2 regions of the Arthrobacter sp. zg-Y895 genome follow, and region 2 is predicted to be linked to the other one. Evidence: riboswitches for the same ligand, from Rfam matches in the RefSeq annotation. Region 2 holds a riboswitch; the other holds the start of a gene.
The links. Region 2 has a riboswitch for cyclic di-AMP ahead of LJ760_RS17495 (NlpC/P60 family protein). Riboswitches for the same ligand answer to the same signal wherever they lie in the genome.
Positions count from the first base shown of each region.

Region 1: linked by a shared signal. The riboswitch ahead of LJ760_RS08865 (LysM peptidoglycan-binding domain-containing protein) and the one ahead of LJ760_RS17495 (NlpC/P60 family protein) in region 2 are both predicted to bind cyclic di-AMP.

Region 1 covers NZ_JAJFZY010000004.1:463,678-467,389, forward strand. The annotation lists gene ligD (non-homologous end-joining DNA ligase) at 1-394, opposite strand, end outside; gene LJ760_RS08860 (MFS transporter) at 441-1,661, opposite strand; cyclic di-AMP (ydaO/yuaA leader) riboswitch at 2,174-2,320, shown strand; gene LJ760_RS08865 (LysM peptidoglycan-binding domain-containing protein) at 2,324-3,193, shown strand; gene LJ760_RS08870 (response regulator) at 3,286-3,712, opposite strand, start outside.
Region 2 covers NZ_JAJFZY010000005.1:74,080-77,791, reverse strand. The annotation lists gene LJ760_RS11320 (HNH endonuclease) at 1-196, opposite strand, end outside; gene LJ760_RS11315 (NlpC/P60 family protein) at 442-1,242, opposite strand; gene LJ760_RS17495 (NlpC/P60 family protein) at 1,269-2,069, opposite strand; cyclic di-AMP (ydaO/yuaA leader) riboswitch at 2,073-2,231, opposite strand; gene LJ760_RS11305 (M23 family metallopeptidase) at 2,380-3,144, opposite strand; cyclic di-AMP (ydaO/yuaA leader) riboswitch at 3,148-3,344, opposite strand; gene LJ760_RS11300 (metal-dependent transcriptional regulator) at 3,435-3,712, opposite strand, start outside.

The sequences.
Region 1 (3,712 bases), on a different contig from region 2:
CCGTGTTCTCCGCCCGCGACGGCCAGGGATGGAACACCACCGTGTTCCTCTGCGCCGCCCACACCGCGGCGGCAGGCTCATCCAGCACCACCTGCGGGTGTGAACGGGCGCTCGGGTATTTCACGGTGACGGCACGCATCCAGTCCGGCATTCCGCGCGGCGGATTCTTGGAGAAGAACACCTCTCCGCCGATGCCCTCCGGGAAGCGCTCCAGCGAGACGGGCCGGCCGCCGTTGGCCCGGATGAACGCCTCACCCACCTCCGCGAAATAGCGGGCCAGATCCAGTTTCGTGATTCCGGGATCCGGCCAGATGACCCGCCCGGGACTGGAGATGCGGACCTGCCGCTCCCCCTCCGGACCGGGAACGGCCAAGGTGGTTTCCTCGCGTGCCATCGTTCTGCTTTCCCTCATCGGACAGTGTGGGAAAGAGGTTACCGTGTCAGGCGGCAGGCTTCCCCCGCACCGGTTCCACCGGTGCGCCGGGCCGGTAATCCTTTCGTCCATGGACAAAGTGGTAGAGCACCGTGGAGGCCAGCAGGACGGCGGCCAGCACCCAGTACATGCCGTGGAATCCCATCAGTGGCAGGAGCATGCCCAGAAGCAGCGGGCCAAGGCCCACACCGGCGTCCATCAGGATGAAGAACGTGGACGTCGCCAGGCCGATCCGGGCCGCCGGTGCCGTTGTCACGGCAATCGCCTGGGCACACGGCATCAGTGCACCGAAGCCGAAGCCCACAAACACGCCGGCCAGGGCCATCACCGTGTCATTTGGGGCGTAGGCCAGCAGCGCCAGGCCGACGGCGAAGGACACCAGGGTGGGGTACACCACGGCATTGTCACCGTGCCGGTCCTGGATGCGCCCCACAAACAACCGCGAAACCAGCACCACGCACGCATAGACCACAAAGAAGAGGCTGGCGCCGAGCACCAGGCCTTCCGTCTGGGCATAGGAGTTAAGGAAGGAGAGGATGCCGGCATATGCCGCGCCGGCAATGAACATCACCGATGCAATGGCCAGTGCCGACGGATCGATGATGTCCGTGAGGTGCATCCGCCACTTGTTCTCCTGTTCTTCGGCGGTCGGTGTGCGTTCCGGCAGGGACAGCACCAGGGACAACGCGAGTGCGACGGCGGCGCAGCCGGCAGCAAACAGGAACAGGGCGCGGTAACTGACGGACTCCGCCAGGAACACGGCCAGGAACGGGCCTACTGCCGTAGCCATCGTGGTGGAGATACCGAAGTAGCCGGTACCCTCGCCGCGCCGGTGGACCGGAATCAGTCCCATGACCGAGGCGGAAATACTCGTGCTGGCCGCTCCGAATGCCATGCCGTGCAGGATCCGGACGGTCAGGAGCAGTGCCAGGTTGGACGCGGGGATGTACAGCAGCGATGCGACCACGAACACCGCGAGGCTGGTCACCAGCAGCCGGCGCCGCCCCACGAAGTCCAGGAACTTCCCGGCGAACACCCGTGCCGCCAACGCACCGAGGACGAAGGATCCGGAAGCAAATCCGGCGGTGCTGTCGGATGCGGAGAACTCCTGAACCGTGTAGAGCGCCATGGTGGTCATCAACAGATAAAACACCAGTGAGATAAAGAGATTCGTGATGATCGCCAGCACAAATCCCCTGGTCCATAATTTCGAACCGCTGCCAGCCACTGCATACTCCTGTTTGCTCGGAACAAGCGACCGATATTGGAAGGTCGCCTAACAACCTTACCCGCCGCCGTCGTCGGTCGGGAAGCAAATTTCAGTGATCCCGGCCACTTTTACCCCACACGGTGGTGCAGTCGTGACCGATGGGAAAACTTCAGCCACTCCCGTATCGGAGGGTGGAATTCTTCGAGCGCGGATCGGGTGGCCGGGACGCCGATTCCGAGGCAGTGGTACGGCTGTTACTGAAGGGATCACACCCGTAACACCTACCTCGACGCCTGGGGTTACCCCGCCACTCGGACGCGAGAAAAGCCCTGTTAAGATTGAGACTGAAGCTAGCCGGTGTGGCCGCAGAGGCAGATTTCGGGTAGCATATCGCGCCCCCGATCACACGCCTGAGAGAAGCAGATCACACAATGGTTATCCAACCGTAACTATCTTGTACGGTTATTCCCATGCCGCTTTCTGATGCGGCTCCCCCGGGCTTGTTACCTAGCTCTGCCGCTGGTCCCGGGGTCCACAGAACGCACAACCACGGCAGAGGCGGGGGAACCATTTATGGGTTCCTTGAATCCTTGGGGTTAAGTCTCCGGTTTCACCGGCGGCCGGGTGTCTCCCATCCGAATCCGACAGCTCACCTCGCAGGTATCGGGAGAGGTTATTACATGACTTTCAACAAGACTCGTGGACGCCACCGCGCCGAGACCATCGTCGTTGCCGGCCGTGGACGGACCATCGGCAGCGCCGCTGCCGTAGTCGTCGCAGGTTCCGGCCTGATGCTCAGCATGGCCGCACCGGCCTCCGCCGGAGTTGTCGCCAATGACAACTACACCCCGTCGCAGGCCGTTGCACCGGCCGCCCCGGTAGCAGCCGCCCCCGTTGCAGCCGCACCGGTAGCTGCCCCCGCAGCTGCTGCCACCACCCACACCGTTGTTTCCGGTGACACCCTGGGCCAGATCTCCGCCGCTTACGGCGTTGGCCTGGACTCCGTCCTGGCGCTGAACGGCCTGTCCCTGGCATCGATCATCTACCCCGGCGATGTCATCACCGTTGCCGGCGAAGCCGCTCCGGCCATTGCTGCCGAACCCGTTGCGTCCTACGCCGCTCCGGCTGCAGCACCGGCAGCAGCAGCACCGGTTGAGCCCGCCAATACCGGCGTGGTCACCACCCAGTCCACCAACATCACGCCGGCTGCAGCAACCCCCGCAGCCAGCGGCACCAACGCCATCATGCTGGCTTCGGCACAGTCGCAGCTGGGCGCAGCCCAGGACTGCACCGTCCTGGTTGAGGTTGCCCTGCGCGCCGCAGGCCACAGCGTGGGGGACCTTGCTCCCGCACAGCTGGCCGCCTACGGCACCCAGGTCTCCACCCCGGAGCCCGGTGACATGGTCTACTACGCCGACGGCGGCATGGGCCTGGCCCACATTGCCATCTACATCGGCAACGGCGAAGCCATCCACAGCGGCTGGAACGGCAACCAGACCGTAGTCCAGTCCGTCAACGTCGGCTCCGGCCCCGTGTTCTACCGCGCATAAGGCTTCCCAGCCACACCGCGCGAAATGAGCGTCCGTCCCGCAAGGGCCGGGCGCTCATTGCGTTAAGCGGTCAGGACCTGCCACCGGTTGCATCAGGGCACAAACCGGTAGCCCATGCCGTGTTCAGTGAGCAGGTGCTCCGGAGCCGCAGGGTCACGCTCCAGTTTCCTCCGCAGCTGTCCGATGTACAGCCGCAGGTAGCCCGAGTCCGTGGTGCCCGGGCCCCAGACGTTCGTGAGCAGGGCCTGTTGGGTGACCAGCATGCCCGGATGGGCAAGCAGTTCGGACAGGAACCGCCACTCGGTAGGCGTCAGGCGGATGTCCGAGCCGTCGTCGACCCGCGCGATGCGCCGCGCGGCCAGGTCCACCCGCACGGCCCCGAACGTGATCTCGCTGGGACCCGCAGCCGCGGGCGACCGCCGGGAAAGCGCCCGGATCCGGGCCAGCAGCTCCTCGGTGGAAAAGGGCTTGGTGACGTAGTCATCCGCCCCCAGGTCCAGCGCCCGCACCTTGTCCGCC
Region 2 (3,712 bases):
CCTCCCGGTAGGGAATTTTCACGTACCGGTGAAGCAGGATCACCGAAGGCCTGGGGAGGATTTCGTTGGGGCCGACCACCGGCTCGCCGTTTTCCGCCACCACACTCGCCTTTCCATTCAGGACCAGCACCAAGGCGCGGCGGAAGGTGATCACGGCCAACGGTTCATATCCAGCATTCAGAACGAGAGTGCGCATGCACATACCTCTTCGCCTGCCGCCCGCGAACCGGTGAGTACAAGACACCGCTTTCGCCAACGGCACATCGGATTGTCTATGCAAGAGTAGAACGCGATCGCGTTCTTGGCCATTTATGCCGGTGGTGCAGGGGCTCGGCCCCGGCCCGCAGCACCCCGCCTGGCTCCGTGCCCGGGCTGCGGCTTAACCAGGCAAGGCCCCTCCCGAAGGAGGGGCCTTGCCATGGATGCTGTACCGGGAGCTGCCTAGCCGCCTACGCGGATGTAGACGCCGCCGGAGCCGAGCTCAGCCGGAGCCACAACGGTGGATCCACCGTTGAAACCGCCGTGCACTGCCTGTCCGCCGCCCACGTACACGGCGATGTGGGCCATGCCCATCCCGCCGTCTGCGTAGTAGATAAGGTCACCGGGGATGGCCTCAGCTGCGCTCACCGTCCGTCCAAGGGTGAGGTAGCTTGCGGGCCAGCCGTGGTGGTTGATTCCGGCCGCGGCCAGCGCGTTGGTGACCAACCGGGTGCAGTCCTGGCCGATGCCCAGCTGCGCGTAGGCAGCGGCTGCAATGGTGGATGCTACGCCGGAAGGGGCGCTCTGCGCGGGCTGCGCAGGTGCCGGCGTGCTGAGGGTGGTGGCCTGAGCAGCAGGAACCGTGTTGGCAGCAGCACGCGTGCCGGCAGCGACGGCAGCCGGTTTCGGAGCCGCAGCGGCAGCAGGCACTTCGGCAACCGGGGCTACAGGTTCCGCCACGGGTGCCGGGGTGGTGCCGGCGATGCTGTCGCGTTCGAACGAAACCGTCGCGTTTTCGGAGACCTGGAGGATCTTGACCGAGGAAAGATCCAGGGTGCTCGTCTGGACGTCGCGCATGGCGTCCGCCCCGGAGGCATTGGCCGCGACACCGGTGGTCAGTACCAGCCCGGAGGCTGCCGCGATCACGGCGGCCTGGCGGCCCACCGTTCCGGCGTTGGCACTGACGGCGCCGGCAAGGGCGTTCAGCGTAGTGGTGCGTTCCACCGGCGCCCGGTGGCGGGCGCGCTCAATTGTCGAGGTCATGATTTTCTCCGCGTCTCGTATTCCGGTTAGCTGACGCGGACGAAGCTGACGCCGCCCAGGTCCGAGAGGGCATGCAGGCCGGTGTTCAGGCCGTTCAGACCGCCGCTGATGACCTGGCCGTTGCCGACGTAGATCGCAACGTGGCCGCCGTTGACCACAAGGTCACCGGGAGCCGGAGTGGAAACCTGGGGACCGAACTGCAGGAACTGCATCGGGCCAAGGTCGCCGACGGCCTTGCCGACGGAGCGCAGGGCGTTCTCGACCATGGCGGTGCAATCCTGTGCCACACCGATCTGGCCGTAGGCGGAAGCAACCAGGCCAGCTGCGATGTTGCCGGAAGCCGGTGCTTCGACCGGAGCCGACATGGAGGAGGCTGGCTTTACGGCGGCACCGGAGGCTGCCGGGGCGGCCGTGCGGGCAGCTGCGGCATTCTTGGTGGCTGCTGCCTGGGTTGCTGCTGCGGCCTGCGAGGCTGCGAGCTCTTCTGCTGCCTGGGCTGCGGCCTCTTCGGCTGCAACCTGTGCGCGGTATTCGGCGCCGGAAGTGGAGCTGGGGGCAACCAGGGGAAGCTCGAACGGTGCGTTGGCGGGGGCGGTAACGCTGCCGGCCACGATGTTCAGGGGGGTTGCTGCGAGTGCCTGGCGGTCCGTGCTTACGGAAGCCTGTGCAGGAAGTCCGGCAGCCAGCACGAGGCCGGATGCTGCAACTACGACGGCGGCCTGGCGGCCTACGGTTCCGGCGTTGCTGCTGACTGCCTTGGAAAGTGCAGTGATCGGGTTGGTCTGTACGGTGGCAGCGCGACGGCGGCCATGAGCGTTTGATGACACAAGTTTGCCTCTCCCAATTGCCTACGAGGTGAGCTGTCGGATTCGGATGGGAGTCACCCGGTTGCCCGGCCAATGGCCTTTTGCAACTTAACCCCAAGGGTTTCTTTCGAAACCCGAAATTGGTTCCCCCGCCTCTGCCATGCGATTCTGCGAACGGACTTCAAACAGTGGCAGAGCTAGGCGATCTGTTCGAAGGTGCCCCACCTTTGGCGAATCGGGCACGAGGATGAGCGTACAGCAACATTTGAGGTATGTCACGTTCCGATCACGAAACGATATTCAACTGGTTACAACCAATTGATTTAAGCGCTTACAACCAATTCAGCGGGTCCACTACTTCGCCGTTAACCATGACCTCGAAATGCAGGTGGCAGCCGGTTGAGGAACCGGTTGTACCGCTCGCGCCGACCAGGAATCCGCGCTCGACTTCAGCGCCCACGGTGACGGCAATATTGGAAAGGTGGTTGTACGTGGTCTGGACTCCGTTGCCGTGGTCAATCACCACGCGGTTGCCGCCGCCGTAGGGATGCCAGCCGGCGAAGACCACGGTGCCGGATGCAGCGGCATTGACCGCCGTACCGCAGGCGGCGGCGAAGTCCTGTCCGTTATGCATCTCGCCGTGCTGCCCGGTGATGGGGCTGACCCGGTGGCCGAACCCGGAGGTCTGCACCAAAGATGAGTCCAGGGGCGTGGACAGCGTGCCCTTGGCTGCAGCAGGGACCGCATGCGAGCCGGCGGCAACCGTGATGGCGGCCAGCTTGGCGTCCGGGTCGTATTTGCTGCTCAGCCCGGCCCGGGCGAATCCGATATCAGCGTTCGGGTCGGCCGAGACCGGCGCGTCGACCGCCACCGGCTCGTGCTGGACCGGATCGTCCGCTGCCGCATGCGTGGGCATGGCGGCCGTAAGGATCAGGCCCGACGTGGCAGCGGTAATAGCCACCTTCTGGGCGGCACCGCCCACGGACACGGACTTTGTTTCGGCGCGCCGGCGGCCTGACGGTGAGGCGTTGCGCGGGCGCTCAGGTGCAATAGGAGCTGACGCGCGGCGCCGGCCCGAAGCAGCATGCTTCGACAAGTTTTTCCCTCTCATGGATCGCCTGCGAAGTTAGCTGTCGGATTCGAGTAGAGAAACTCGGCCTTTCCGGAAAAGGCGGGCATCACCTGCAACTATGCAGGAAATGCAGCCGGCTCCCGAAAGGCTTCACCCCAAGGCAGCAATGCTGCCGGAAAGTGGGTCCTCCGCCCCTGCCTGGACGAGTTTAGTGCTCCGGTCCGCTGGCAGGGCTCGGCGGACGGACCGGATAACGATGGTGTTTCAGCGTCGGAACTCACTATAGGGTAAATGTCACAAAAGTGACCATTCCGTTACCCAACTGGGGAAACAAAGACGTGGGATGCCACTTCCGTAGGCAGTTCCAAGGCACCCTCGATGCCCGGAACACGCACGGAAATATAACCGCCTACAACTTCTGCAGTGATCTGCGCTCCGGGCCGCAGCCCCGCTTCGTCCAGCTGGGTAAGCAGTTCGGGTTCCACCTGGATGGGTTCCGCCAGCCGGACCAGCCGAAGCTTGGTCCCCGGCTCGGCCGACGCGACAGTGGACACCAGGTCGACGACGCCGGCGATGAACACTTCCGCCGCCA